Regions from separate parts of the Streptomyces sp. NPDC058257 genome, predicted to be linked through region 3. Evidence: riboswitches for the same ligand, from Rfam matches in the RefSeq annotation. Region 3 holds a riboswitch; each other region holds the start of a gene.

What was found. Region 3 has a riboswitch for cobalamin ahead of ACFVXC_RS17160 (CbtB-domain containing protein). Riboswitches for the same ligand answer to the same signal wherever they lie in the genome.
Region 1: linked by a shared signal. The riboswitch ahead of ACFVXC_RS24160 (ABC transporter substrate-binding protein) and the one ahead of ACFVXC_RS17160 (CbtB-domain containing protein) in region 3 are both predicted to bind cobalamin.
Region 2: linked by a shared signal. The riboswitch ahead of ACFVXC_RS26815 (ABC transporter substrate-binding protein) and the one ahead of ACFVXC_RS17160 (CbtB-domain containing protein) in region 3 are both predicted to bind cobalamin.
Region 4: linked by a shared signal. The riboswitch ahead of ACFVXC_RS28320 (cobalamin biosynthesis protein) and the one ahead of ACFVXC_RS17160 (CbtB-domain containing protein) in region 3 are both predicted to bind cobalamin.

The regions. Positions count from the first base shown of each region.
Region 1 covers NZ_JBHVXJ010000010.1:159,188-166,424, forward strand. Annotated here, with positions in the region: gene ACFVXC_RS24150 (ABC transporter ATP-binding protein) at 1-362, opposite strand, end outside; gene ACFVXC_RS24155 (FecCD family ABC transporter permease) at 359-1,414, opposite strand; gene ACFVXC_RS24160 (ABC transporter substrate-binding protein) at 1,474-2,436, opposite strand; cobalamin riboswitch at 2,479-2,635, opposite strand; gene ACFVXC_RS24165 (Mov34/MPN/PAD-1 family protein) at 2,599-3,021, opposite strand; gene ACFVXC_RS24170 (amino acid permease) at 3,107-4,576, opposite strand; gene ACFVXC_RS24175 (DUF2017 domain-containing protein) at 4,929-5,525, opposite strand; gene clpS (ATP-dependent Clp protease adapter ClpS) at 5,537-5,851, opposite strand; gene ACFVXC_RS24185 (nicotinate phosphoribosyltransferase) at 5,932-7,237, shown strand, end outside.
Region 2 covers NZ_JBHVXJ010000012.1:114,350-121,586, reverse strand. Annotated here, with positions in the region: gene ACFVXC_RS26835 (ABATE domain-containing protein) at 99-725, opposite strand; gene ACFVXC_RS26830 (MBL fold metallo-hydrolase) at 950-1,765, shown strand; gene ACFVXC_RS26825 (ABC transporter ATP-binding protein) at 1,872-2,699, opposite strand; gene ACFVXC_RS26820 (FecCD family ABC transporter permease) at 2,738-3,745, opposite strand; gene ACFVXC_RS26815 (ABC transporter substrate-binding protein) at 3,892-4,932, opposite strand; cobalamin riboswitch at 4,998-5,184, opposite strand; gene ACFVXC_RS26810 (VOC family protein) at 5,254-5,748, opposite strand; gene ACFVXC_RS26805 (helix-turn-helix domain-containing protein) at 5,754-6,620, opposite strand; gene ACFVXC_RS26800 (haloacid dehalogenase-like hydrolase) at 6,857-7,237, shown strand, end outside.
Region 3 covers NZ_JBHVXJ010000006.1:105,590-112,826, forward strand. Annotated here, with positions in the region: gene ACFVXC_RS17145 (DUF3105 domain-containing protein) at 1-258, shown strand, start outside; gene ACFVXC_RS17150 (hypothetical protein) at 393-1,178, shown strand; gene ACFVXC_RS17155 (alpha/beta fold hydrolase) at 1,703-2,572, opposite strand; cobalamin riboswitch at 2,691-2,839, shown strand; gene ACFVXC_RS17160 (CbtB-domain containing protein) at 2,877-3,098, shown strand; gene ACFVXC_RS17165 (CbtA family protein) at 3,118-3,876, shown strand; gene ACFVXC_RS17170 (histidine phosphatase family protein) at 4,040-4,630, opposite strand; gene ACFVXC_RS17175 (molybdopterin-dependent oxidoreductase) at 4,697-5,566, opposite strand; gene ACFVXC_RS17180 (hypothetical protein) at 5,756-6,346, shown strand; gene ACFVXC_RS17185 (MFS transporter) at 6,393-7,237, opposite strand, start outside.
Region 4 covers NZ_JBHVXJ010000013.1:172,723-179,959, reverse strand. Annotated here, with positions in the region: gene ACFVXC_RS28345 (alpha/beta hydrolase) at 1-199, opposite strand, end outside; gene ACFVXC_RS28340 (class II aldolase/adducin family protein) at 344-1,012, opposite strand; gene ACFVXC_RS28335 (GH25 family lysozyme) at 1,421-2,044, shown strand; gene ACFVXC_RS28330 (anion permease) at 2,045-3,325, shown strand; gene ACFVXC_RS28325 (hypothetical protein) at 3,338-3,583, shown strand; cobalamin riboswitch at 3,690-3,833, shown strand; gene ACFVXC_RS28320 (cobalamin biosynthesis protein) at 3,955-4,893, shown strand; gene ACFVXC_RS28315 (cobyric acid synthase) at 4,893-6,461, shown strand; gene ACFVXC_RS28310 (putative cobaltochelatase) at 6,508-7,237, shown strand, end outside.

The sequences.
Region 1 (7,237 bases), on a different contig from region 3:
GCGGTGTCCGCCTCCCAGAAGCGCTTGTGCGGGGAGCGGCCCATGGCGACGATCTGCCGGACGGTGAGCTCGAAGCCGGTGTGGCCGTCCTGCGGGACGGTGGCGATACGGCGGGCGCGGTCCTTGGCGGAGCGGGCCGCGAGGTCGTCGCCGTCCAGGAGTACGCGGCCGGTGGTGGGGGCGAGGGTGCCGTAGACGCAGCGCAGGAGGGTGGTCTTGCCGCTGCCGTTGGGGCCCACGAGGCCGACGGTCTCGCCTTGGGGGGCGTGGAGGGTGACGTCGTCCACGAGGGTCTTGTCACCTACGCGGTAGGTGAGGGACTCGGTGCTCAGGGTCGCCGCGGGGCGGGTCGGGTGGCTCATGCTGTCGCCTCCGTACGGTTTCTGCGCAGCATCCACAGGAAGAACGGGCCGCCCGTCAGCGCCGTCAGGACGCCCACCGGGATGTCCTGCGGCGCCGCGACCGTGCGCGCGGCGAGGTCGGCGGTCACCAGGAACACCGCGCCCATCAGGGCCACCACCGGCAGGAGCGCCCGGTGCGCGGCGCCGACCAGCATCCGGGCCGCGTGCGGCACCATCAGGCCGACGAAGCCGATGGCTCCGCTGTAGGCGACGAGTACGCCGGTCAGGAGCGAGGCGAGGACGAAGACCGCGGCGCGGAAGCGGGCCGTGTCCAGGCCCAGGACGGTGGCGCCCTCCTCGCCGACCAGGAGCAGGTCAAGGGGGCGGGCCAGGGCCACGAGCAGCGCCGTGCCCGCGATCAGGGCGGCGCCGGGCAGGGCGAGCATGTCCCAGCGGGCGCTGCCGAGGCCGCCGAGCGTCCAGTACAGGACTTCCTTCAGGTGGTCCGCGCTGTCGGCCATGATCAGGATCAGGCTGGTCAGGGCGGAGAGGACGTAGGAGACGGCCACGCCCGCCAGGATCAGGCGGCCGGTGGCGAAGCCGCCGCCTCCCGACCTCGCCAGGGTGTAGACGACCAGCAGGGAGAGCAGGGCGCCCGCGAAGGCCGCGGCCGGGATGGTGACCGTGGTGGCCAGGCCCGCGCCCATGCCGAAGGCGCTGCCCAGGACGATGACGGCGACGGCTCCGGCGGAGGCGCCGGAGGAGACCCCGAGGAGGAAGGGGTCGGCCAGGAGGTTTCTCACCAGGGCCTGGAGGACTGTGCCGATGACCGCCAGACCCGCGCCCACGGCTGCGCCGAGCAGGACCCTGGGGAGTCTTACGTCCAGGACGATCGTGCGGAAGGGGGAGGGGTCCGCGCCGCCGGTGAGGATCGTCAGGACCTCTGACGCGGGGATTCGGACGGAGCCGAGGGCGAGTCCGGCCACGACCGCCGCGGCGAGGGCCGTCAGCAGCCCCGCGACGACCGTGCCGTAGCGGAGCCGCTGCCCCGTCCCGGACCGGCTGCCGTGCATCACCGGCCTCGCCGGGTCCGTCCTCGAACGCCGGACGGGCCGAGTTACGAAAGGCGCCTTCACAGCTGGTCCGCCAGCTTGCTCACCGCTCCCGGAGCCCGCACCCCCACCACCGCGTCCGAGAGGGGCAGTACCGCGAAGCTCTTGTTCTTGACCGCGGGGACATCGGACAGGACCGGGTCGTTAAGGAGGCGCTTCTTCTTCTGGGCGACGGTCGTGCCGCCGTAGTCGAGGATCACGATCGTCTCGGGCTTGCGGTCGACCACCGACTCCCAGGACGCGTCGCCGAAGGACTTGTCCAGGTCGGCGAAGACGTTGCGCCCGCCCGCCCGCTCGATGATGTCGTTGCCGATGCCCCGGCCGCCCGCCGTGAACGCGGTCTTGTCGCCGCTGTCGTAGACGAAGACCGGGACGGGCTCGCGGTCCTCCGTCTTCTTCGCCGCCTTCGCCAGTTCGCGTTCGGCGCCGCTCACCCACCCCTCGGCGCGCGCCCGTACCCCGAAGGTGGAGCCGACCTGCCGCACCTCGCGGTAGACGTCGCCCATGGTCACGGCCTTCTTCGCGCAGCCCTCGACGTTCAGGCGGCTCTCGATGCCGGACTTCGCCAGGGCCTGGCGGCCGCGGCCCTCGCCCGCCAGGAAGGCGCTCGCGTAGCCGCCGTAGACGAAGTCGGGGTTCGCGGCCAGGAGCTTCTCGTACGAGGGGTACTCCTTGGCGAGGACCGGGGTGTCCGCGTAGGCCTTCGCGTACTTCGGCAGGACCTTGTCGTCGAGGTACGCCGTCCCGGCCAGGTGGTCCTTCAGGCCCAGCTCCAGCATCACTTCCGTCGCGTGCTGGTTCATCGTCACGGCGCGCTTCGGGGGTGCTTCGTACGTCGTCCGCACGCCGCAGTTCGTGACCGTGTACGGGAAGCCGGCGGCCTTCGCGGCGGTCTTGTCCGAAGCGGGGTCCGCGGCGGACGAGCATGCGGCGAGCGGGGCCAGCAGGGCCGCGGCTACGAGCACGCGTATGGGGCGGGGCATGGCTGAGCGCCTCCTCCAGGGGATACCGCGTCCCCTGCGTCGTGGGAGAAGAAGGCGGCAGGTCAGTTCCTGACTGCCCCGCCCGCGGAGGGTGGGGTCACAGTGGCGGGACCGTGCCGGATTCGCACCGGCTTCCTGGGTCCTGCCGCCTCAAAGGTGAGCTCAGTATGCCTGGACGACCTTCACCTCTTCTTCGGTGACCTCGCCCTCCACGATCCGGAAGGAGCGGAACTGGAAGTCGCCCGCGCCGTCGGCGTCGGCCGTGGAGACGAGGACGTAGTGGGCGCCCGGCTCGTTCGCGTAACTGATGTCCGTGCGCGAGGGGTACGCCTCGGTCGCCGTGTGCGAGTGGTAGACGATCACCGGCTCCTCGTCGCGGTCGTCCATCTCGCGGTAGAGCTTGAGGAGGTCGGTCGAGTCGAACTCGTAGAACGTGGGCGAGCGGGCCGCGTTCAGCATCGGGATGAAGCGTTCCGGGCGGCCGGTGCCCTCCGGGCCCGCGACCACACCGCAGGCCTCGTCGGGGTGGTCCTGGCGCGCGTGCGCGACGATCTGGTCGTGGAGGGCCTGGGTCAGGGTCAGCATGGCAGCCAGGATAAGCAGAAGGGCCGGCCCGTACCGAAGAGTGGTACGGGCCGGCCCACATGCTGGGATCCAGCGGTTACCGCGCCTACTTCGCCGCGTCCTGCGACTCGGTCTTGCCGCCGCCGGACGACTGCGGGTCGCGCTTCTGCATGATCAGGTAGCCGACGCCCAGGATCAGGGCCCAGACGGGAGCCGCGTAGAGCGAGATCCGCGCGTCCTTGTCGATGCCCATCATCACGATCACCATCGCGATGAAGGCGAGGGCGAACCAGCTCGTGTACGGGGCGCCGGGCGCCCGGAAGGTGGACTGCGGCAGCTCGCCGCGGTCGGCCTTGCGGCGGTACTTGATCTGGCAGACCAGGATCATGATCCAGGCCCACATGCCGGAGATGGTCGCGAAGGAGACGACGTAGTTGAACGCCTCGCCCGGCCACTGGTAGTTGATCCAGACGCCGACCAGCATCAGCGCGGCGGAGAAGGTGGTGCCGACAAGGGGCAGGCCGTTCTTCGTGAGCTTGGTGAAGAACTTCGGGCCCTGGCCGTTCATCGCCAGGTCGCGCAGCATGCGGCCGGTGGAGTACATGCCGGAGTTGCAGGAGGAGAGCGCGGCCGTCAGGACGACGAAGTTGACGATCGCGGCGCCGACGCCGAGGCCCATCTTGTCGAAGGCGGCGACGAACGGCGAGACGCCCGGCACGAACTCCGTCCACGGCACGACCGAGAGGATCATGATGAGCGCGCCGACGTAGAAGACGGCGATGCGCCACGGCACGGTGTTGATGGCCTTGGGCAGGACGGTCTTCGGGTCCTTGGACTCGCCCGCGGTGACGCCGACGAGCTCGACGGCCAGGAAGGCGAACATCACGATCTGCAGCGTCATCAGCGTGGAGCCGATGCCGTTGGGGAAGAAGCCGCCCTGGTCCCACAGGTGGGACACGGAGGCGGTGTCACCGGCGTCGGAGAAGCCGATGGTGAGGATGCCGGCGCAGATCAGGATCATGCCGATGATCGCGGTGACCTTCACCATCGAGAACCAGAACTCCAGCTCACCGAAGAGCTTCACGGAGATCAGGTTGGCGCCGTAGAGGATGACCGTGAAGATCAGCGCGTATCCCCATTGAGGGATGGCGTCGTGTGTCCAGTACTGCATGTACTGGGCGGCCGCCGTGACTTCCGTGATGCCGGTGACGACCCAGAAGAGCCAGTACGTCCAGCCGGTCACGTACCCGAAGAACGGGCCGATGAATTCACGCGCGTACTCCGAGAAGGAGCCCGACACGGCGCGGTACATGAGCAGCTCGCCCAGGGCCCGCATGATGAAGAAGATGACGAGGCCCGCGATGGCGTACGCCAGGATGAGGCTCGGTCCGGCCTTGTGAATGGCCTTGCCCGCGCCGAGGAACAGGCCGGTGCCGATGGCACCGCCGATCGCGATCATCTGGATCTGCCGGGCGCCTAGCCCGCGCTGATATCCCTCGCCTGACGAGCCGGGCGCACCGCCCGTGCCGTCGGCCTCATTGCCGTCGTGATGCTCTTCGACCTGCGCTGAGGTCATGGTGACGCCTTTCTCCACGCTGATCCGTGCCCGCAGACTGCGTATGGCCACGGGTCAGGTCCTGATCCCCCCGGATATGGATGGAGTGCTACCGGCGGTCCGCCGGCCCGAGCGCCACCCCGTGACATGGGTGGCGTCACCGAGTGGTCGTGAAGATTTATCACGGGCGCAACAGTGATCGACGGGGCCACGTGTGGCCCACGTCACGAGAAGAAGCGGACAAAATTCCCCCGCCGCGCCAAAGGTGGCCGGCGGAGTGACGCGATCGTTATCCGGATTTGAGCGTCCGCTGAGCGAACGCAGGGTAACCGCTGCCCTATACACCGACTTTGCGGGAGTCGCGGTGTGACTTCTAACCGATGAGCGTGCCCACCAGCGTCTCCTGCAAGCCGCCGAGCCAGAGATACGCCATCACCATCGGCTTGCGCGGGTCGGAGTCCGGCAGCTGGAAGAGCAGGTCCGTGTCGTCCTCGTCGGTCACTTCGAGGCGGGCACCGATCGCCAGGCGCAGGTCGTTGAGCGCGCCGAGCCAGTGCCGCGACTCGTCGGTGGACAGCTTCAGGACGGCGCCGCCCTCGCCCTTCGACGTCATGGCGTCGAGGGAGCGGATCACCACCAGGGCGTCGTCGCGCTTCTTGGCCCGCAGGTCGTTCTCGGTGAAGCGCCTGAACTCCGACGAGTAGGCGCGCAGTTCGTCCTCGTCGGCCTTCTCACTGCCGGGGCCGCCGTACGCGTCCGGCAGGAGCCGCTGGAGGACCGGGTCGGCGGGCGGCTCGCTCGGGCCCTCCGCGAACAGCTCCGCGAGGGGGTCGTCGGAGGCGTCCTCGGCCGGTCCTGGGCCGATCAGCTCCAGGAGCTGCACGGCGAGGGACCGGATGATCGAGATCTCGACCTCGTCGAGCGCGACGGCCGCGCCGCCCCCGGGAATGGCTTCGAATTGTCCTGGCATCAGATACGTCGCTACTTCCGGTCCTGCTGGAGGGTGGCCCAGAGGCCGTAACCGTGCATGGCCTGTACGTCGCGCTCCATCTCCTCGCGGGAGCCGGTGGAGACGACGGCCCGGCCCTTCTGGTGCACGTCCATCATCAGCTTCGTGGCCTTCTCCTTCGAGTACCCGAAGTAGGACTGGAACACATAGGCCACGTAACTCATCAAGTTGACCGGGTCGTTGTGGACGAGCGTGATCCATGGGACATCCGGCTCCGGCACGGCGAAGGTCTCTTCGGCCGATTCGGGGCGGGTGATCTCTGCGGGAGCCGTACTCACTTGCCCCATGCTGCCACCCGCAGGGGGTGCTCGCACAAATGGACTCAGGAAATCGTCAGAGTGACGAGATGCGGGGTAGCATCCTTCGTATGAACACAGCGGACCTTGGGCTGCCGGTGGATGTTCCGTCGACCGCGCTCTTCACGGATCACTACGAGCTCACGATGCTGCAGGCCGCCCTGAAGGCCGGCACCGCCGATCGGCGCTCCGTCTTCGAGGCCTTCACGCGCAGACTGCCCGAGGGGCGCCGCTATGGAGTGGTGGCCGGAACCGGCCGGGTCCTCGACGCCGTCGAGAACTTCCGCTTCGACGCCGACGTCATCGGATTCCTGCGCGAGCGCCGTGTCGTGGACGAGGCGACCCTGGAGTGGCTCGCGGCGTACCGCTTCAGCGGCGACATCTGGGGATACCCGGAGGGCGAGGTCTACTTCCCGGGCTCGCCGATCCTGCGCGTCGAGGGCTCCTTCGCGGAGTGCGTGCTCCTGGAGACGGTGATCCTCTCCATCCTCAACCACGACTCGGCGATCGCCGCCGCCGCTTCCCGGATGGCATCGGCCGCCGGGGAGCGCCCGCTGATCGAGATGGGCGCCCGGCGCACGCACGAGCTGGCTGCCGTCGCCGCGTCGCGCGCCGCGTACGTCGGCGGCTTCGCCACCACGTCCGACCTGGCCGCCGGATTCCGCTACGACATCCCCACGGTCGGCACGTCGGCCCACGCCTTCACCCTCCTGCACGACAACGAACGCGACGCCTTCCAGGCCCAGGTCGACTCGCTCGGCCCCGGCACGACCCTGCTCGTCGACACGTACGACGTGACCCAGGCCGTCCGCACCGCCGTCGAGGTCGCCGGGCCCGAGCTGGGCGCCGTGCGCATCGACTCCGGTGACCTGCTCCTGGTCGCGCACCGGGTGCGTCAGCAGCTGGACGAGCTCGGCGCCACGAAGACGAAGATCGTCGTGACCTCCGACCTCGACGAGTACGCCATCGCCTCGCTCGCGGCGGCGCCCGTGGACGCGTACGGCGTGGGCACGCAGCTCGTCACCGGGTCCGGGCACCCGACCTGCTCGATGGTCTACAAGCTGGTGGCCCGCGCCCACTCGGCGGACCCGAAGGCTCCCCTTGAGCCGGTGGCCAAGAAGTCCCTCGGCGCCAAATCGTCCGTGGGCGGACGCAAGTGGGCCGCCCGGCGGCCCGACGAGCACGGGGTCGCCGAGGCCGAGGTGATCGGCACGGGCGCGGTGCCGGTGGAGCTCGCCGACCACCAGCTCCTCGTCGAGCTGGTCAAGGGCGGTGAGGTGGTGGCGCGCGAGCCGCTCGACACCGTGCGCGACCGGCACGCGGCGGCGCGGGAGCGGCTTCCGCTGTCGGCGACGCAGCTGTCCAAGGGCGACGCGG
Region 2 (7,237 bases), on a different contig from region 3:
TTGGAGTAGACGTAACCGCCGGACCAGGACCGCAGTTCTTGACCAGTTCCATACGGCCCTGGTTCAGGGCAGCGGCAGCGCGAAGCATCGAGGCTGCGTCAGGCCGTCTTCTGCCGCGTACGCCGGGCGTACGCGCGGGCCGCGCGGGCGCGGTCTCCGCAGCGCGTTGAGCACCAGTGGCGGCGGCCGTGGCGCAGCAGGTAGCGGTTGCAGGGAGGGGAGCCGCAGGCGGTGAGGCGTTCGGCGTCGGGGCCCGTGAGCAGGGCGGCGGCGTCGGCGGCGAGGGTCGCCAGGGCGTGCTCGACGATCTGCGTCGTGGGGTGGGACGCGGCGCGGTACATGCCGCGTGCGCGGTCCCAGTGGAGCAGGGAGGCCGCGGGTGCCCTGGTCAGGGCCTCGTTGAGGGCGGCGAGCGCGCTCGCCGGGGGTGCGCAGCCGTCCAGCCGGGCGGCGAGCAAGGAACGGATCTGTTCGCGCAGGGTGCGCAGCTGAGCCGTACACATCTCCTGCAGACCCGAGTCGGCCGGTGCCAGGTCGCGTTCGGTGAGCCAGCGGTTCGCGGCCGCCGGGGTGCCGAGGAAGTCGGTGAACTGGCCGCCGGGCAGGGCGATGGCGCTGTTGGCGAAGTCGAGTGCGGGGTACTGGTCCGCTCCCGGCGCGGGCGGTGGCGCGGGCTCGGTGGACGATGACGCCGACTCCGCTGACCTGGCGGTCGGTGACGCCAACTCCGTCGGCTCAGTGGGCGGTGACGCCAGCTCCGCTGACCCGGCGGACGATGACGCCGGCTCCGCGGGCAGTGGCGCCGACTCGGTAGTTTCGGTCGGCTCCGCAGGCTCGGCCGTCAGGATCTCGCTCACCTTTCTCATGGTACGCATTGCCTTCATCCGTGAGAGACAGCTACCGTTTCTCACGGATAGATTGTTTCCCATCCGTGAGGTGCGTCTCCCCCATGTCATCCACGTCCTCCATGGCTGCTTCCGGCACGACCGACGACGAGCAGATCCCCGTACGCGTCTTCGGCGGCCCGACCGCCCTCTTCGAGTACGGCGGTCTGAGGTTCCTCACCGACCCCACCTTCGACGCACCTGGCGAGTACCCGGCCCCGGGCGGCCCCGGCCTGACCAAGACCGCGCCCGCTTCGGCCCCCCTCTCCGCTCTCGGCCCCGTCGACGTGGTCCTGCTTTCGCACGACGAGCACCCCGACAACCTCGATGTCTCCGGCCGCGCCCTGCTCGCCGACGTACCGCTCACCCTCACCACGCCCGGTGGCGGACGCCGCCTGCACGACAGCCTCGGGGACAAGGTGAAGGGACTGCACGACTGGGAGTCCGTCGCGCTCGACCGGCCCGGCGGCGGACACGTGAGCGTGACGGGCGTGCCCGCCGTGCACGGTCCCGGCAGGCGCGAGGACGTCGAACCGCTCACCGGCGAGGTCGTCGGCTTCGTCCTGACCGGCGACGGCCTGCCCACGGTCTATGTCAGCGGCGACAACGCCTCGCTCACCGCGGTCGAGGAGACGGCCGCGCGCTTCGGCCCCGTGGACACCGCCGTCCTCTTCGCCGGCGCGCCCCGCTTCCCCCTCTTGTTCGACGGCGCACCGATCGTCCTCGACAGCGCCCAGGCAGCCGAGGCCACGAAGATCCTCGGCGCGCGCCGGGTCGTCCCCGTCCACTTCGACAGCTGGGCCCACTTCACCGAGGGCCGCACCGAACTCGTCGTCGCCTTCACCGCCGCGGGCCTCGCCGAACGTCTGCGGCTCGACTGACGGGCCTCGCGGACGCCGCGGAGAGGAACTCACCCCGTAGGAGCGGCGAGGAACTCACCCCCTCAGGAGCGGCGAGGAACTCGCCCCCTCAGGAGCGGCGAGGAACTCAGCCCCTCAGGAAGCGGATCGACGGGCGGCTGTCCGGGCCGTCGTCCACCCTCGTCACCACCGCCCGTACCCCGTACACCTTGGCGATCAACTCCTCCGTGATCACCTCGGACGGTGTGCCCGCCGCGTGGGCCACGCCTTCGCGCAGGACCAGTACGTGGTCGCAGAACATGGCGGCCAGGTTCAGGTCGTGCAGGGCGATCACGCTGGTCAGAGGGAGGTCGGCGACCAGGGACAGGAGGTCCAGCTGGTGCTGGATGTCCAGGTGGTTGGTCGGTTCGTCCAGGAGCAGTTCCTGGGGGGCCTGGGCCAGGGCCCTGGCTATCTGGACCCGTTGGCGTTCGCCGCCGGAGAGGGTGTGCCAGGACTGGCCCGCGCGGTCGGCGAGGCCTGTGCGGGCCAGGGCCTCGTGGACCGCCTCATCGTCCTGGGGCGTGGACGGGGACCACGCTCTGCGGTGCGGGATGCGTCCCAGGCGTACGACCTCCTCCACCGACAACTCAACCTGCGTGGTGGCGTCCTGGTCCACCATCGCCACCCTGCGTGCCACCGTGCGGCGGCCCACGTCCCGCAGCGGGCGGCCGTCCAGCGTGACCGCTCCCGATGCCGGGGCCAGGACGCCCGCCAGGATGCGCAGGAGGGTGGACTTGCCCGAGCCGTTCGGGCCCAGCAGGCCGACCGTGGCTCCGGGCGGCGGGGCCAGGGTCACTCCGTCGACTATGAGGTGGCCGCCCGCCGTTCTGGTCACTCGGTCGGCTCGCAGGCCGGGGACAGCGGCGTGCGTGATCACGTCCTCGGTCACGCCCGCGGTGACGTCGTCGGTCATGTCGTCGGTCATGTCGTGGCTCACGTCGGTCACGTCGGTCACGTCGCCCTTCGCGTGCGGTAGAGGACCAGGACGAATGCCGGTACGCCGATCAGGGACGTCACCACGCCCACCGGGACCTCCTGCGGGTCCAGGACCGTACGCGCAAGCGTGTCCACCCACACCAGGAACACCGCGCCCGCGAGCGCCGTGACCGGGAGCAGCCGCGCGTGCCCGGAGCCGACCAGGGCGCGGGCCGCGTGCGGCAGGACCAGGCCGACGAAGCCGATGGCACCCGCGCTGCTGACCAGCGCCGCCGTGAGCAGGGCCGTGGTGGAGAGCAGCAGGAGGCGGGTGCGGGCCACGTGGACTCCCAGCGTCGCCGCCGCGTCCTGGCCGAACACGAACGCGTCCAGGGTGCGGGCATGCGCCAGGCAGATCACGAGCGCGACGACGAGCACCGCCCCGCACAGCCAGACGTCCGTCCAGCCCACCCCGCTCAACGAGCCGAGCAGCCAGAACAGGACACCCCGCGTCGTCTCCGCGTCGCCCGCCGTAAGGATCACGAAGGAAGTGAGCGCGGAGAAGAGCTGCATCGCCGCCACCCCGGAAAGCACCACCCTGTCGGTGCTCCCGCCCAGGGTGTGGCTGAGCAGCAGGACGAGGGCGAACGAGCAGAGGGCCCCCACGAAAGCCCCCGCTGAGATCGACACCACTCCCCCGCCGACCCCCAGGACGACGATCGCGACCGCCCCCGTGGAAGCGCCCGAGGAGACACCGAGCACGAAGGGGTCGGCCAGCGGATTGCGCAGGAGGGACTGGAGGACCGTTCCGCACACCGCGAGGCCCGCGCCGCAGACCGCCGCGAGAAGCGTGCGCGGCATGCGCAGGTTCCAGACGATGCCGTCCCGGATCGGCGTCAGCGTCGCCTCGCCCCAGCCGAGGTGGGCCGCCACCGCCGACCACACGTCCGGTACGGAGATGTCGGCGGGGCCGATCGTGACGGCCACCGCCACGGAGAGGGCGAGGGCGGCGAATCCCGACGTCCAGAGCAGGACGCGGCGCACACCGCCCGCGACGCCGACACGGGAACCGACGCCAGCGCCGACACCGACACCGACACCGACACCGACACCGACACCGGAACGGGCACCGACACCGGAACGGGCACGGGAACGGGAACGGGCACGGGCGCCGAAACCGGCGCCGCCCCTCACTTGTCGAGCCCGAACTCGCGCAACGCGTCGGCGACTTGCTCCACGCCGTCCACCGTACGGATCGTCGGGTTCATGGCCTGGCCGCTCAGCAGCACGTACCGCTTCTTCTTCACCGCGGTCAGGTTCTTGGTGACCGGGTTGGACTCCAGGAACTCGATCTTCTTCTTCGCGCTCTCGGCCGTCTGCGACTTGCGGGTGAGGTCGCCGATGACCAGGACGTCCGGGTCGCGGTCCGCCACCGTCTCCCAGTTGATCTGGGGCCACTCCTCGCGGGTGTCGTCGAAGACGTTCTCCGTGCCGAGCTCGCGGGTGATGATGCCCGGCGCTCCGCAGCAGCCCGCGATGTAGGGGGCGTCGGAGTTGGCGAACCAGTAGAGGAGGGTCGTGTCGGACGCGTCGATCTCCTTCGTGGCCTTCGCCACCCGGCCCTTGAGCTCCGTGATCAGGCGTTCGCCGCGCTTCTCGACCCCGAAGGCCTTGGCCAGGTCCCGCACCTCGCCGTACACCGTGTCCATGGTCAGCGTCTTGACCCGCTTGCCGTCACCGTCGCCGCTGTTGTCCTTGCCCGCGCAGTCGGACGGTGAGACGTAGGCGGGTACGCCCAGTTCGGCGAACTTGGCGCGGTCCGCGACGCCGCCCTTGCTGACCGTCGCCAGGAAGGACGCGGTGACGAAGTCCGGTTCCTTGGCGAGGACCTTCTCGAAGGAGGGGTAGCTGTCGGCGATCCGGGGCACCTTGGCGTTGTCCTTCTCCAGGCCCTTGAGCACCGGGTCCGTCCAGGTCCCGGTGCCGACCATGCGGTCCGCGAGGCCGAGGGAGAGCAGGATCTCGGTGGAGCCCTGGTCGAGGGAGACCGCCCGCTGCGGCGGCGCCTTGATCTCCGCCTTCTTGCCGCAGGAGGTCAGGGTCAGTGGATAGCCGTCGGCCTTCTTGTCCGTGGTGGAGGAAGCAGGCGAGCCGCCGCAGGAGGTCAGAGTGACGACCAGAGCCGCACTGAGGAGGACGGGTATACGTACACGACGGGCTGTGGAGGACACACGATCCCTTGAGTCTCACGGCTCATACGCGGAGCCTGGCCTGCTTCGTCACCTCCGCCGCTCGGTGCGCGGGCGAAGGCGCCAGCAGGTCTTCGGACTCGGGGATCGGCCGGACGGGGCGCCTTCCCAGGCGTCCGTGGACGCCCAGTGGCCGTGGCCCCGCCCGTACCCCCTCACCGCTGCGCGTCAGTTCCGGATTCGCACCGGATTCCCTGGCCCTGGTGTGGGTCGACTGGCGTCCGCAAGCTATCACGCGAGGCCAGGACGCCCGTCAGAATGCCTGGTCAGGACACCCGTCAGAATGCCTGGTCAGAATGGCAGTCAGGACGCCTGGTCGGGCCTGGGTGCGCCGCGGTAGGTGCCGAAGGACCACTTGTTGCCCTCGGGGTCGGCGATCGCGAACTCCCGGCTGCCGTACGGCAGGTCCTCGATCTCGCGGATGATCTCCACTCCGGCGGCGCTGAGCCGCTGGTAGAGGTCGTCCACGTGATCGGTGACGACGTACGCCCCGAAGGTGCCCGGCTTCAGGCACCATTCCTGCGACTTCTCGTCGTACGAGCCGAGCATCACGGCGCCGCCCTCGGGCCAGTCGAGCTCGGCGTGGGCCACGCGGTCGCCGTCCTCGTAGACGGCGGTGCGCAGGAAGCCGACCGTGCCGACCAGGAAGTCGATCAGGGCGGGGGCGTCGTTGGCCTGGAGCGACGGCCAGACATCGGGGGCACGCCCGGCCGAAGCGGAGGCGGACCGGGGCTGGGGCTGGGACTGGGGCTGGGACTGGGGCTGGGACTGGGGCTGCTGCTTCTCGTTGGTGTCCATGAGTCCTACTCTTCGCCCCCGCCATGGCTCCCGGCTTGGATATTCCGGCACTCTTCGGCCAGCCAGCCGCTGGGGCTCACCCCGGTGTACTGCCGGAAGTCCCGTACCAGGTGGGAGTGGTCGTAATAGCCGCAGTCGGCGGCGACTCGGGCCAGGTCGGGGGCGCCGCCCGAGGCGACAGGGCGTACGACGGCGTCGCGGGCGCGCTGGAAGCGCATCAGACGGCCCGCCTGCTTGGGGCTCAGGCCCGTCTCGGCACGGAAGAGCGTGGTCAGGCGGCGTTCACTGAGCGCCACGTGCCGGGAGAGGCCGCGCAGGGTGCCGACGCCCCGGTGCCGGGCCAGCCAGGCCCAGGCCTCGGCGACCTCGGGCCGTACGGCTGCGTCCGCGTCGGCGTCGGCCACGCGCTGCCTCAGGTAGCCGGACAGGGAGGCGAATCGCTCCTCCCACCCACCCTGCTCGCACAGCAGCTCCCGTACGTCGACGGCGCGGCGCCCCATCACCTGCGCGCCGGACGTCACCAGGCCACCGGTCAGCTCCGAGGCCGGTACGCCGAACAGGGCGCGGGCGGCGAGCGGATGCACGGCGAGCTGGATGCCCGCCTCGTGCTCGGGCCGCACGACGTACGCCGGGGACTGGTGCAGGCCGCCCAGGACGATGTCCGTGCGGATGGCATCGGGGCCGACCGCCTGCTCGGGGCTGAGGCCGGTGGCGACGGGGCCGTCCAGCGAGAAGATCAGCGTCAGATACGGGGACGGCAGGCCGCGGTGCAGGCCGGGCCGCTCACCCGCCGTGCGGTAGCCGACGGCGGACACGACCATGCCGTCGAGCCGCGGAGCGGCCCGCACGAACTCGCGGGAGACGGTCTCCATGCACACCAGTATGCGATGAGCGCCGCTGGGAAGCAGGCCCGCGAGCGGGCCGGAGCGCACCTGAGCAAGCCCGAGCGGCCCGGCAGGTGTCCGATGCCACTACGTCACTACCCGCCCACGGCCGACCCATGCCCGTTCCGTCCGGTGATGTCGATCATGGGAATCCGCTGCCCCACCCCATACGATGACCCGCCGCTCCGGACGGGGCGCAGACCGCTCTCAGGGGGCACAGAACCATGGCAGTAAAGGCAAAGGAAAAGCTGGCCGTACTCGGCACGGCGGGCGCGCTCACCGCGGCCGTTCTCGCGGGCACGGCTCTCTGGCCGAGCACGGACGCGACGGCCGCGGACGCCTCGGCGAGAACCGCCGCGAAGACCTCCAAGGCCACGGCCGAGCTGAAGCACTGGCCCGAGCCGGTCGCGAAGAAGCTGGGCAAGGTCATCGCGAAGAACGAGCACAAGGGCGCGTACGCCGTCTTCGACGCGGACAACACGACGTACCGCAACGACCTGGAGGAGTCCCTCCTGCCCTTCCTGGAGATGAAGGGGGTGCTGACCCGCAAGTCGATGGACCCGTCGCTGAAGACCATCCCCTTCAAGGACACGGCGAAGCACAAG
Region 3 (7,237 bases):
GTCTGGATCACGTACAGCGACAAGGCGTCGGCCGACGACATAAAGACGCTGAGTCAGAAGGTCAGTACAACGCCCTACACGTTGATGAGCCCGGTCAAGGAACAGAAGGACGCCCTCACGCTCACCGCGTGGGGCCGTCAGCTCACCGTGGACGGGGCATCGGACCCCCGGGTCGAGCAGTTCCTTGGCAAATACGTCCAGGGCGAGCAGACTCCGGAACCCGGTGCGGCCTGCACGGGCGGTGTCGGGCCGGCATGAGGGTGAGCGCGTGAGCGGAACGAGAGTGAGCGTGTGAGCGGAACGTACGCGGGAGCGGCCGGGAGGCGAGTTGCCGGCCTCCCGGCTGCTCCCGCCGGGTGCCATCGAAGGTCGGTACGCCTAGTCTCTGTGGTGTGCTGAGCATCGTTGATGATCTGGCCGGGTTCGGGCCGCTGCGGATGTGCGCCCACGCGCCGTCCTTCGGCGACCGTGAAGACCCGGACGACCTGACCGGTCTGCGCGTGCTCCTCGTCGCGGACGTCCTGGCCCGCGTCGTCGAGCTGGGCGGCCGGGCCGTCCTCATCGGGTGGACCTGCCCGCCGTCGGCCTCGGCCGACGCCGCCGGTATCCGTCCGGCCGACGCCCACGGCACCCCCGACGAGATCGCCGAGGCTCTCGGCGGCCCGCCGACCGTGCACCTCACCAGCCGTACGTACGCAGGTGCGGACGGTCTGTCCCTGCACATCGGCGAGGCCGTCGCCACGGACGTGGATCGCGCCACGGACGTGGATCGCGACACGGGCCGGGACGCGGGCGGGGACGCGGGCCGGGATTCCGATCGGGACGCGCTCGCCCTGCGGCTGCTCCTGCTCGGCCACCCGCACCACGAGCCCGTCGACGTCACGGGGCAAGCCGTCGCCGCCGCCGCTGAGAAGCTGGCCAACTGGCGTAAAGCGGTGGCCACGTGGGCCGACGAACCGTCCAAGGCGATGCCCGCCGACGTTGTGCGACGGGCCAGTGCCGCCCTGGAGGAGGGGCTCGACACCCCGGCCGTGCTGCGGCTCCTCGACGATCTGGAGGCGGCCGTCGACGTACCGGGCGGCGCCAAGTTCGAGACGTTCGCGCACCTCGACCGCGTACTCGGTCTCGAAGTCGTCCGCGACATCGGCCGCTCGCACTCCGCCGACGTGTACCGATGAGCCGCCCTGACGCCTCTTCGAGCAACGGATCGAGTCCGACAACTACCGCGTAAAGCACAGAAGGTCGAGGCGTGCGGCCAGGCGTTCACATATGGATGACCGCCTATGTGGACGTGGTCGGGGTCGGCCCGCAGGTTGCCGACGAGGCGGTGGCTCGCTCCGACGCGTCTGAGGTCGCTGCCCCGGCAAGGCCGTACACCTCGGCAGAGCGTCTGATTCCCGCAGTCCAGGCGGATTACGTCCCCCCTGGTCAGAGCCGTCGCCCGGAGCGATCCGACGGCCGCCGAGCCGGTGCGGGTTCGGGCCGGGCGCGATCGTGATTCGTGACGCATAGATGCTGCTCATCGGCTTCGAGGAGCACGGACAGCCGCGACTTCGGCAGTGCCGACGGGCCGTAGACGCGCGTGCAGTGCCTCGGCCAGCGAGAGAGTGCGCCATCCGCCCGGCATCTCGATTCCGGTGTCTGACGTTCTGTGGCAAGGCTTCGCACCGTGCCGGTGCCTGTCGGCGTGTGGGGTGCGGCTCTAGGGGCCCACCGCGCCCCGCACGAATCTCCGAAGGTGCGCGCGTGCCCCATCGGGCTGTTCGAGCCAGGGCTCGTGGCCGGCGCTGTCGATCCGCGTCAGGGGAACATTGAGCCGGTACGCGAGGGACTCAAGTTCCGACAGCGGGCGGGGATCATCAGCACCGCCGAGGATCTCCACCCGCGCCGGAAGACACCTGCGCAGCGCGTCAAGGTGCTGGTCGAGTGGGTCCGCACGTGATTCCGCGCCGAGTTCACGGTTCATGACCCAGTTGATGGGGCGGCGTTCGCGGGCCCCCTGCGCGGCCCAGTGCCAACGGCGCTCGGGATCGGCGTGGTCGGTGAACCAGGACAGCGTGAGCAACTCGACTTCCTGGTCCTCGGAACGGTGCGGCAATTCCTGCAACTCGCGCAGCCGCTCCCCTTGCGGTGCCGACATGCGGCGCTCGCGTTCCGCTTGATACCCCGTACGCCACTCGCCGACAAACGGCCCGCACATCAGCAGCATCGCGGCCACCCGATCCGGGTGGGCCACACAGAACCGGCCGGCCAGGGTGGCGCCGTATGAGTGCCCGATCAGCACAGCCTCCGGCACGTCCCACACGTCTAGAAGCTCAGCGAGATCGTCAACATGCCGGGCGAGAGTATGGCGGCCCTGCCACCGGGACTTGCCGGTGCCGCGCTGGTCGTAGCGGTACACGGGAGCGAGGTCCGCGATCATGGTGGCGACGTCGCTCAGATAGTCCGGCAGGCCAGGTCCGCCGTGCAGCAGGACCACGGGCGGCTTCCGAGCCCTGTCGCCCAGCGCAATCCAGCGTATGCGAGCTTCGTCGGTCATCGGCGCAAGGCCCTGCGTCTCTGTCAATTTCACCGTGGAGAACCTACCGACGTCCCGGGATCTCCAGCCAGCCCCCGATTCACGTGGACGGTGTGTGGCTCGCGGCTCCTGCCGCAAGGCCATGGAACTGGAGGCGCTCTTGGCCAGGCACCTTGCGCGCGGTACGGTCTGTTCGATATCGACGACGGCAGGCGGAAGCCGGTGGAACTCCGGCACGGTCGCGCCACTGTGAACGAGGCATTTCCCCGTAAAGCGGGAAACGTCGCGTGAGTCAGACCCGCAGCTGTCGTCCTGTGCACCACCGAGATGGGACGCGAACTCCCGAGGAGGATCTGCCATGGCGCAGACCGTCGCCCAGTCGACAGCCACCACCCCTGCTCTTCCCGCCAAGTTGCCGATCGGCGCGATCGTCCCCTGGGCGGTTTTCTTCGGCATCCTGATGCTCGTCCTGCTGTACTTCGTCGGCGCGGAGCAGGGTGCCACCTCCGTGGTCAACGGCGCGGATGTTCACGAGTGGGTCCACGACGCCCGCCACCTGCTCGGCTTCCCCTGCCACTGACGAGGAAGACCGCGCGCCCATGAACTCCGCAACTGTCAGAAGACTTCTTGCGCGGGGCATGCTCGCCGGCCTGGGCGCCGGCGTGCTCGCCCTTCTCGTCGCCTACTTCCTGGGCGAGCCCAGCGTCGACAACGCGATCGGTTTCGAAGAGGCACACGCCCCTGCCCACGAACACGAGGTCGAGCTGGTCAGCCGCAGCCTCCAGTCCACCGGCGGCCTCGCCACGGGTGTCCTGATCTACGGCGTGGCCTTCGGCGGCATCGCCGCCCTCGCCTACTGCTTCGCCCTCGGGCGCGTCGGCCGCTTCACCCCTCGTGCCACGGCCCTCCTGCTCTCCGGCACGGCCCTGCTCGCCGTATACGTCGTGCCGTTCCTGAAGTACCCGGCCAACCCGCCGTCCGTCGGCGACCCCGACACCATCAGCAAGCGCACGATCCTGTACTTCCTGATGATGGTGCTCAGCGTGCTCCTCGCGATCGCCGCCGTGATCCTCGGCAAGCGGCTCGCGCCCAGATGGGGCACCTGGTACGCCACTGTCACCGCAGGCGCTTTCTTCATCCTGGTGATCGCTCTCGCGTATCAGTTCCTGCCGGTGATCAACGAGGTCCCGAAGGACTTCCCCGCCGCTCTGCTGTGGCGGTTCCGCACCTCGGCGCTCGCCATCCAGCTCACTCTGTGGACCGGATTCGGGCTGATCTTCGGGGAGTTGGCGCAGCGTGTGCTGACTCCGCGATCGCAAGCGGCTGTAGCGCCGGAGGCAACTACCGCACCGCACTGAGAGATACCGCACTGCTCCGGCGCCATCGAAACGGCCGCGGCGCGGGACCCTCAGGCAGCGGGCAGACCTCGTCGTCGCGAGACGGGCAGCAGGCGGCTGTCGACCCCGGTGGCTGACGGCTCGCCTCGCCCCGGCCTGCCGGGCATCCGTAGGCGCTGCGGCATCAGTCTTCGGTGTCGGCCCGCCGCGTGCCGAGCGCCTCTCCGAGCCGCAGATTCCACCGTCCGGAGCGTCCGCTGATGTGGGCAGCCGTCAGTGGAGGCACGTCGAGCCGCCAGAAGGCCGCGGAGGGTGCTCTGAGGACCGTGACCACGACGGCCCGAACGATCTCCGGCTCCACCACGGCGAGGGTTCTGCCCGTGACCCCGGAAGCCGCGTCCAGCCATATGGCGACGCGCTCACAAAGGGCCAGTACCGATTCCCCGCCGGGAGGCGCGATGGCCGGGGCCGACAGCCAGCGGCTCACCGCTTCCGGCTCCCAGGTGCTGACTTCTTCGAGTGTTCTGCCCCGCCAGCGCCCCATGTCCAGGGCGCCCAGTTCGGTTTGGTCCAGAGCCGCGAGACCGAGGGCCGACGCCGTTTCCCGGCAGCGCACAGTGGGCGAGGCCACCACCCGGTCAGCGGCGGGAAGCGTACCGGCGGCCGCTTTGGCGAGTGCGGCGCCTCGCGTGTCGAGCGGGCTGCCGTCGTCGAACCGGGCCTCCCGCAGGGATCGGCTCGTCGCCGGCGAGATCAAGGTGACGCGACTGGTCACGCCTTCGCTCCTGTTCTTCGTGCCGGGTGGGTGCGCACGACGTCTGCGTGGCGTCACAGCGGCGCACTATACGTGCGTCCGGCGGTGGCGAGTTGATCTGCCCTGTTGCACCGTCACAGGCTCCCCGGCCACCCGGTCGTCGATCAGCGGCACAGGACAGGGACGCGCTGTACGAGGTTGTTTCCGAAGCCTCCTCGGTTCCACGGTTGGTCCAGGGGCTGGGTATGGCCGTCGGCGTCGGAGGCCCGGACTGGCCTGCTGGAAGCCGGTGAACGGGGTGTCGACGAGTTCCACGGCGCGGAGCCGTTTGACGTGCGCCATGCCGTACCAGCCGGGTACCACGAGCCGCGGCGGGCAGCCGTGCTGGGGCGGCAGCGGGCCGCTGTTCATCGCGTACGCGAGCAGCACGTCCGCGCCCACGGGGAGTGACAGGCCGCGCCGGTAGTCCTGCTCGACGCCACGCTCGTCTCCGTGGTCGGCGCCCGTGAAAACGGCCTCGACCGCGCTGTTCCCGACGTCCGCCTCCGCGAGCACCGTCCGCAGAGGCACGCCCGTGCAGTCGGCGGTACCCACCGCCTCCACCAGCCAGGGCTGACTGACCGGGCGCGGGCTCAGGCGGGCACGGCCGTTGCCCGCGCACTCCATCGTGACCCGGTGAATAACGGACGCCAGCGCCCGCAACTCGTCAAGACCCAGTTCCAGAGGGGCACGGACCTGCCCGCCGACGGACAGCCGCCACGTGCCCGCGTCGACAGCGGGAATGTCGTAGTGGACCAGTACATAGTGGAGGCCGAGCGGTGTGACGTCGTAGCGCAGGGCCTCCAGCGGCAGCCCGTGATTGCGTGCCGCGAGCGCCAGTTCTTCCTCGCCGATGCCCTCACCGGGAGCGGCGACGCGCCCCGGTGTGCTGACTTCACCGAGGGATGTCCGCTTCATGCCTCCATGATGAGCCCGCGCGGGCCGGACGCGCACGGGCGACCGGCTCCTTTTGGCCTTCAGAACTCATCGCGCTGGTAAGCAAGTTGTCGGTGGGACTCTTGAGACGAACGGGATTGCTGCGCGTACGTGACGGCACACGGAAACCCAGCCGGTGGTGGCGTACACCTCCGGGAACAGGAGCCGCACGTGTCACGCGAGAAGACCCTCAGCCGTAAGAAGAAGGCTGTCCTCATGGTGGGCGCCGCCGCGCTGGTGGCGGGAACCGCGGTGATGATGACCGGTACGAGCCAGGCCTCGGTGGCGTGTGAGGGGCTGGCTGCCGCGCTGAGCGACAACGAGCAGTTCATCGCAGGTCAGCGAGCGAATCCCGATGCACAGTCCGCGGTGCGGATCGCCAACCGGGAAGCGGTGATCGAGGAGATCGGGCGGAAGCAGGCGGCGTCGGGCTGCAACGCGGAGGCCGGCGCGGGTGACAGCGCCTCAGCCCCCGCGACTCCGCCCGCGGACAGCGGAGACGCAAGGGCTGAGGGTGAGGTCGTCTGCGCCGGTTCCACCGTCACACTGTCCGGCGAGGGCGGCGCGCCGGCCGCGTCCAGCAGCGATTTTCCCCTCGGTACGCGGCTGAAGATCACGAACCTGGGCAACTCCAAGTCCACCACGGTGGAGGTCGCCTCGACGTCGGGCAGCTGTGTGCTGCTCAACAACGCGGCGTTCGAGGAGGTGCGTGAGGCCGGGAAGTTCCTGATCCGCGAGGTGCGGATCGAACGCGTTGGATAGATGGATTTCGGGGTGACAGGTTCCCCCCGGATGAGGAGACAGAAGCTCAGGGCATCGGGTGGGACAGCTCGATGTCGAGGGCCTCGGTGCCGGGGCCTGTGACGCGCAACGGGGTGGAGAGAGGCGGGTAGCCGCTGGCGATGACGGAGTACTCACCGGTGTCCAGGTCCGTGAAGGCGTACACGCCCTCCGCGTCGGTGGTGGCCGTCGCCGCGACGTTGCCGGCCGCGTCGACGAGTGTGACGCGGGCGTCCGGCAGCAAGCGCTGGTCGGCTCCGGACCGCACCTCGCCCCGGAGCCAGGTGCCGGGGACGAGGGCGATCTCCACCCGGCCGGGTCCGCCGTCGCCGACGATGACCGGGGCGGCGGCCGGCCGATGCCCCTCCGCGTTCACGGCGACGGTGAACTCACCCGCGGGCAGATCCCCGAAGGCGAACTCTCCGTCCTGGCCGCTCTGTCCGGTGGCGAGCACCTCGCCGCGCGCATCGGTCACGATCACCATGGCGGCACCGACCGGCAGCCCGGCGGCGTCGCGGATGCCCCCGCTCAGGCCTCGGGTGCCGGAGAGCAGGATGTCGTACGCGAGCGGCTCGTCGCCGACGGTGACGGTGGCCGCCTGCGGCTGGTGCCCCTCCGCGGCGGCGATCAGTACGTAGGTGCCGGCGCCCGGGGCGGTGAGGTCGTAGCCGCCGTCGGATCGGGCCACCGTACGGCTCAGTTGGCGCCCCGTCAGGGAGATCAGGGTGACCGTGGAGGAGCGGGCGGCGCCGGTCGAGCTGTGGATGTGTCCGTGGACGACGGGGCCGGTCCGGACGGCCGCTTGCGGGGCCTGGGACGGGGGCGTCTCGTGTGCCTCCGCCGCGGCAGGGGCCGGGGGCGTCGCCTGGGCGG
Region 4 (7,237 bases), on a different contig from region 3:
CGAGGGCGCGGGTCAGGGTGATCTGGCCCGCGGCCGTGGAGTGGACCGTGAGGCGGTGGTCGGTCGGCAGCGGGCGGCCCGCCGGTGCCTTCAGGGCGGCGTTGCTGGCGAACCGGCCCGCGGCGACGGCGGCTGCGCCGCCCAGGAGGGCGGTGGTGACGGCGGTGACGGCCGTTGCCGTCGCTTTGGCTGGGCGCACCTGCCCAGTGTCCGGCGAGCGAGAGGCCACGGCCAGTGGGCGTAGCCCGCGGGGTGACGTCATGCCGTCCGCGTACCCGCGGGTGATGTGCTGAATCGGCGGCCCCGGGGCGTGTCCGGCCGGGCCGGACACGCCCCGGGGCCGTCACTGCCGGCCGTAGCCCCGCAGCCTGTCCTCTGCTTCCCTCAGCTGCCCCGCGGACAGGAGCGTCGGGGTGTGACCCGGGATCGCGCTGGCCGTCAGCCAGAGGCGGGACATCCATTCCAGCTGCGCCGTGCGGTCGTACGCCTGGTCCAGGGTGTCTCCGTAGGTGACGGTCCCGTGGTTCTGGAGCAGGCAACCCGTGCGGTCCCTGAGGGCCCGGAGCATGTTCTCGGCCAACTCGTCGGAGCCGTACGGGGCATACCGGGCGACCCGGGCCGGGCCACCGAGCGCCGCCGCCATGTAGTGGACGGGCGGGAGCTCCGGGACGAGGGTGGAGACGGCGGTGGCGTGCACCGCGTGGGTGTGGATCACGGCTCCGGCGTCCGTGGTGCGGTAGACGGCCAGGTGCATGGGCAGTTCGCTGGTGGGGGCGAGGTCACCGAAGAGCCGGTTGCCGTCCCTGTCGACGCCGACCGCGTCCCGCGGCCCCAGGCGGTCGTACGGCACGCCGCTCGGGGTGACCAGGATCGTGCCGCCGACCCGCACCGAGACGTTGCCCGACGTGCCGACCACCAGGCCGTCCGTCACCGTCCTGCGGGCCGCCGCCACCAGCTCGCCCCACGCCCGCTCCACCGCGTCCTGCCGAACTTCGTCCCGCTGCTCCGTCATGCCGCGATCCTGCCAGCCGTGGGGCGCGGCACCGTAGGAGCGGAGGCAGGGAGTCCGTAAAAGTACAAATGTGCACACATCACTCTCTGGTGCCGATTGGCTGGCGATTGACTGCCGATTGGCTGGCGATTGGCTGGCGATCCGCGGCTACCCGATGATCTCCCAATAGCCTGTAGGGCGATTTGCCCTGCATGTTGCACCTTCGGGGTAAATATGGCTCATGCCCACAAACCATCCCATCGCCGCGCGGGCGCCATCGCGGCCTCAGCAACGGCTCTGCCCCTTGAATGGACCGCCCTCGCCGAGATTCCGGTTTCGGCGGCGGGCAGGCCGAAGGGGGACGACGTCCCGTCGCACCAGAAGCGAGTCGACTGGCACCGCTTCATGAGGCACGGTGGACGGTGCTTCATGAGGCACGGTGGACGGTGGAGCGCGGTCGGCCTGACGCTGCCGTCGGCCCTCGGCATCGAGCACAATCCGTACGGCGAGCGCAAGCGCCACGGCGTCGGCGAGCGGGGCGTGGTCCACTGGATCAAGCCGTTCAGCGACGAGGTGACGCGGCAGACGGGACGGCGCCCCGTGATCTGCACGACCGCCAGGTGGTGGAACAAGCGGACGGGCGGCAGCCGCGCCTTCGCGGCGCATCACGCGCTGTGGCTCGCGCGCTGGTCGTCGGCCTCGGGGTCGCTGCCCAGGGGCTGGTCGTATCTGACCTTCCGGCAGCACGACAACGGCGGCAGGCTGCCGGGTGATCAGAATCTCTTCAACGGCTCGACGATCCCGCTGAAGAGGTCCGCCCCGAGGGTGGCCACGCACTGCCGGACACCCTCGGAAGCCCGCATTCCAGGCCTCTGGAGGCTCACGTTCCAGGCCTCGCGACGCCACTCCGGGCGATCCTCGTCAGGGCCACGACAGAACCGGATTGGCAGCGCCCCGAATTGGGTCACCGCACGGCCCGACCCAGTTCACTTTCCGTTCACTCAGCTTGCCTACGTTCCACTTGCCACTGACGTCCAACAGAAGCCTGGGTAAATGGAACACATCACGCTTCTCCTCGGGATCGTGATCGTTACCGCTCTCGTGTTCGACTTCACGAACGGTTTCCACGACACGGCCAACGCGATGGCGACCACCATCTCGACTGGCGCTCTCAAGCCCAAGACGGCGGTGGCCATGTCCGCCGTGCTGAACCTCGTCGGCGCTTTCCTGTCGGTCGAAGTCGCCAAGACGATCTCTGGCGGCATCGTCAACGAGGACGGACTGAAGACAGAGGTGATCTTCGCCGCCCTGGTGGGCGCGATCCTCTGGAATCTCCTGACCTGGCTGGTGGGCCTGCCCTCCAGTTCCTCCCACGCGCTCTTCGGCGGCCTCATCGGCGCCGCGGTCATGTCAATGGGCTGGTCGTCGATCAACGGCGGCACCGTCGTCACCAAGATCCTGCTCCCCGCGATCGCCGCGCCCCTCGTCGCCGGCATCGCGGCGACGCTGGCCACGCGCCTGACGTACCGCATCGGGCGCAACACCGACACCAAGGCGACCGCCAAGGGCTACCGCACCGGTCAGATCGCCTCCGCGGGCCTCGTCTCGCTGGCGCACGGCACGAACGACGCGCAGAAGACGATGGGCATCATCACGCTCGCCCTGATCACCGGCGGCGTCCTGAACCCGGGCGCCAACCCCCCGATGTGGGTCATCGTCTCGGCCGGCATCGCCATCGCCCTCGGCACCTACCTCGGTGGCTGGCGCATCATCCGCACGATGGGCAAGGGTCTGACGGACCTCGCGCCGCAGCAGGGCTTCGCCGCCCAGACCAGCGCCGCGACCGCGATCCTGGCCTCCTCGCACATCGGCTTCTCGCTCTCCACCACCCAGGTCTGCTCGGGCGCCGTGATGGGCGCGGGCCTCGGCCGCAAGGGCGGTGTGGTCCGCTGGTCCACGGCGACGCGCATGTTCGTCGCCTGGGGCCTCACGCTCCCGGCCGCCGGTCTGGTCGGCGCGGGCGCCGAGTTCCTCACCAAGCAGGGTCCCTGGGGCGTCGCGGCGACCGCCGCGCTCCTGGTGACCGGCGCCGCCGTCATCTGGGCGCTGTCCCGGCGCGACGCCGTCGACCACACGAACGTCGCCGACGACGAGATCGGCGGCTCTCCGGCCGCCGAGCCCGCCGGTGTCGTGACCACCGCGATCGCCGCCGTCACGCCGCCGCCCACCGGCTCGGCCGTGACGACCTCGGACGTCGACCTCGTCAAGGCCACCATCCCGGCCCCGCCCCCGACCGGCACCGTGGCGGACCCCGCCCGGCCCGCCACGGTGTAAGGACAAGTCAGCATGAACATCGACTGGGCAGCTCTCGGCTCCGTGTTCGGAGTCAGCCTCGCGGTGACGGTGGCCCTGGTGGGCCTGTTCACCCTCGGCATCGTCGGCCTCTCCAAGCGCGAGGCGGCGACGTCCGGCGCCACTTCGACCGCTGCCACCGCGGGCGGGCCCCCGGTGGCGGCGCGCACGGGCGCGTACGTGTGCTTCGCGCTCTGCGCGGCGGCGGTGGCGTACGGGATCTATCTGATCGTCGCCTGACGATCGCAGCTCCGGGTGGGGCGCGGGACGCTTCGGCGTCCCGCACCCCACCTCTGTCTGTGGGCCTCGGCACACTCTCCCGCCCCAGGTCAACGGCAAGTTGACGGGCGTTCGCGGGCGTGGTGGACTGCCGGAGCCATTACGGCGGCAGAAGAGGAAGCCGGTGCGAATCCGGCGCGGTCCCGCCACTGTCATCGAGGAGACGACTCCTCGGAAGCCAGGAACTCTCGCCGCCGATCTCGTCGAATCAGGGCGCGGACACCCTGAGTGAGGACATATCGCCATGTGCGGCCGCCCGTTGCCGGTCTCTGTGCCCCTGCCTGTCCAGGCCGGGCCCCTCGCTCCCCTCCGCGCCACGGCCGGCTGAAGCCATGCGTGCCGATCGCGACTTCGCGTACGGCGCCGCCGCCGGCCTCCTCGGTGATCTGTTCCTCGGCGATCCTCGCCGCGGGCATCCGGTCGCCGCGTTCGGCCGGGCCGCGGGAGCCGTCGAGCGTGTGCTGTGGCGTGACCACCGCGGGTGGGGCGCCCTGCATGCCGTGGTGTGCGCCGGGGGCGCGGCCGGTGCCGCCGCCCTCGTCTCTTCCCTTGTACGTGACTCACGCCCCGCATCCCTCGCGCTGACCGCCGCCACCACCTGGGCCGTGGTCGGCGGGACCTCCCTTGGCCGCGAGGCGCGGGCCGTCGGCGGTGCGCTCGCCGCCGGGGACATCGAGGTGGCCAGGGAGCGCCTTCCGCATCTGTGCGGGCGGGATCCGCAGGCGCTCGACGCCGATGGCATCGCGCGGGCCGTGGTCGAGTCCGTCGCCGAGAACACGTCCGACGCGGTCGTCGGCGCCCTGGTGTGGGGCGCGCTCGGCGGGGTTCCCGGGCTTGTCGCCTTCCGGGCCGTGAACACGCTCGACGCCATGGTCGGGCACAAGTCGGTGAAGTACCGGAGGTACGGGTGGGCCTCCGCGCGGCTCGACGACGTTCTGGGGTGGCCCGGGGCCCGGCTCACCGCGGTGCTCGCGGCTGCCGCCGGTGACGCACCACGAGGAGCCCTGAAGGCCTGGCACGCGGACGCGGGCAAGCATCCGAGCCCCAACGCGGGGCCCGTCGAGACCGCCTTCGCGGGGGCGTTGGGGGTACGGCTCGGGGGGACCCTCTCGTACGGAGGCCGGGTCGAGCACCGGCCTGTCCTGAACGGGGACGGGCGGGACGTCGAAGTCGCCGACATCGAGCGGGCCGTGAAGCTTTCGCGACGGGTGGGGCTGCTTGCCCTGGGGGTCGCGGCCGTGGTGAGCACTATGCGGAAAGGCAGGGCCTGATGAGTGGTGGGCTGCTCGTTGCCGGGACCACGTCCGACGCGGGGAAGAGCGTGATCACCGCCGGGATCTGCCGGTGGCTGGCCCGCGAGGGCGTCTCCGTCGCGCCCTTCAAGGCGCAGAACATGTCCCTCAACTCCTTCGTCACACGCGAAGGCGCCGAGATCGGGCGGGCCCAGGCCATGCAGGCGCAGGCCGCCCGGGTCGAGCCGAGCGCGCTGATGAACCCCGTGCTGCTCAAGCCGGGCAGTGACCGCAGCAGCCAGGTCGTCCTCATGGGGAAGCCCGTGGGCGAGATGAGCGCGCGCGGGTTCTTCGGGGGGTCCGGGGGGTCGTCCCCCGGGGGAGGACTGCACGGTGGGCGCCAGGAACAGCTGCTCTCCACCGTCGTGGGATGCCTCGAAGAACTTCGGGGCAGCTATGACGCCGTGATCTGCGAAGGCGCGGGCAGTCCGGCCGAGATCAATCTGCGGCGTACGGACATCGTGAACATGGGGATCGCGCGGGCCGCCCGCTTCCCGGTCGTCGTGGTCGGCGACATCGACCGCGGCGGCGTCTTCGCCTCGTTCTTCGGTACGACCGCGCTACTCAGCGCCGAGGACCAGGAACTGGTCGCCGGTTATCTCGTCAACAAGTTCCGGGGCGACGTCTCGCTGCTCGAACCCGGGCTCGACATGCTGCACGGGCTCACCGGGCGGCGCACGTTCGGTGTGCTGCCCTTCCAGCACGGCCTCGGCATCGACGAGGAGGACGGCCTTCGGGTGTCCCTGCGGGGCGCCGTGCGGGAGTCCGTCGTCGCTCCCCCGGTCGGTGAGGACGTGCTGCGGGTCGCCGTCTGTGCCCTGCCGCTGATGTCGAACTTCACGGACGTGGACGCCCTGGCCGCCGAACCCGGCGTCGTGGTGCGGTTCGTGGACCGCGCCGACGAGCTGGTCGACGCCGATCTCGTGGTCGTACCGGGGACGCGCGGCACCGTCCGCGCCCTTCAGTGGCTGCGCGAGCGCGGTCTCGCGGACGCCATCGCGCGGCGCGCTGCCGAGGGGCGGCCCGTGCTCGGGATCTGCGGGGGCTTCCAGGTGCTCGGCGAGCACATCGAGGACGACGTCGAGTCGCGGGCAGGGGCCGTGGACGGGCTCGGCCTGCTGCCCGTGCGGGTGCGGTTCGCGCGCGAGAAGACCCTCGCGCGGCCGGTAGGTGAGGCGCTCGGCGAACCCGTCGAGGGGTACGAGATCCATCACGGCGTCGCCGAAGTCCTGGGCGGAGAGGCCTTCTTGGACGGCTGCCGCGTCGGCGAGGTGTGGGGCACGCACTGGCACGGCTCGCTGGAGAGCGACGCGTTCCGGCGCCGCTTCCTGGCCGAGGTCGCCCGCGCCGCCGGACGCCGCTTCGTGCCCGCGCCCGACACCAGCTTCGCCGCACTGCGCGAGGAGCAGCTCGACCTGCTCGGCGACCTGATCGAGCAGCATGCGGACACGGACGCGCTGCTCCGCCTGATCGAGACCGGCGCCCCGTCCGGCCTCCCCTTCATCGCACCCGGGGCGCCCGCACGACCGGCGGAGGGGGACGGGTGAGAGCCGCCGCCCCCTGCCCCGCCCTGAACCACGTAATGGAGGCCTTGTGAGTACCCCCTATCCGTTCACCGCCCTCGTCGGGCAGGACGACCTGCGGCTCGCCCTGCTGCTCAACGCCGTCTCGCCCGCCGTCGGCGGTGTGCTCGTGCGCGGGGAGAAGGGCACTGCCAAGTCCACCGCCGTGCGAGCCCTTTCGGCGTTGCTGCCGCAGGTGCCCGTCGTCGCCGGATGCCGCTTCTCCTGTGACCCGGCCGCCCCCGACCCCGCCTGCCCCGACGGTCCGCACGACGTCGGCGGCGCTTCGGTGCGGGACGCGCGGATGGTCGAACTGCCCGTAGGGGCCTCCGAGGACCGCCTCGTAGGGGCTCTCGACATCGAGCGGGCGCTCGCCGAGGGCGTGAAGGCCTTCGAGCCGGGTCTTCTCGCCGACGCCCACCGCGGCATCCTCTACGTCGACGAAGTCAACCTGCTGCACGACCACTTGGTCGACCTGCTGCTCGACGCGGCCGCCATGGGCGCCTCCTACGTCGAGCGCGAGGGCGTGTCCGTCCGGCATGCCGCGCGGTTCCTGCTCGTAGGCACCATGAACCCCGAAGAGGGCGAACTGCGCCCGCAGTTGCTCGACCGGTTCGGGCTCACCGTCGAGGTCGCCGCGTCGCGCGAGACCGATCAGCGGGTCGAGGTGGTGCGCCGACGGCTCGCGTACGACGACGACACGGAAGGGTTCGCCGCCCGGTGGCACGAGGACGAGTCCGCGCTGCGGGACCGGATCGTCG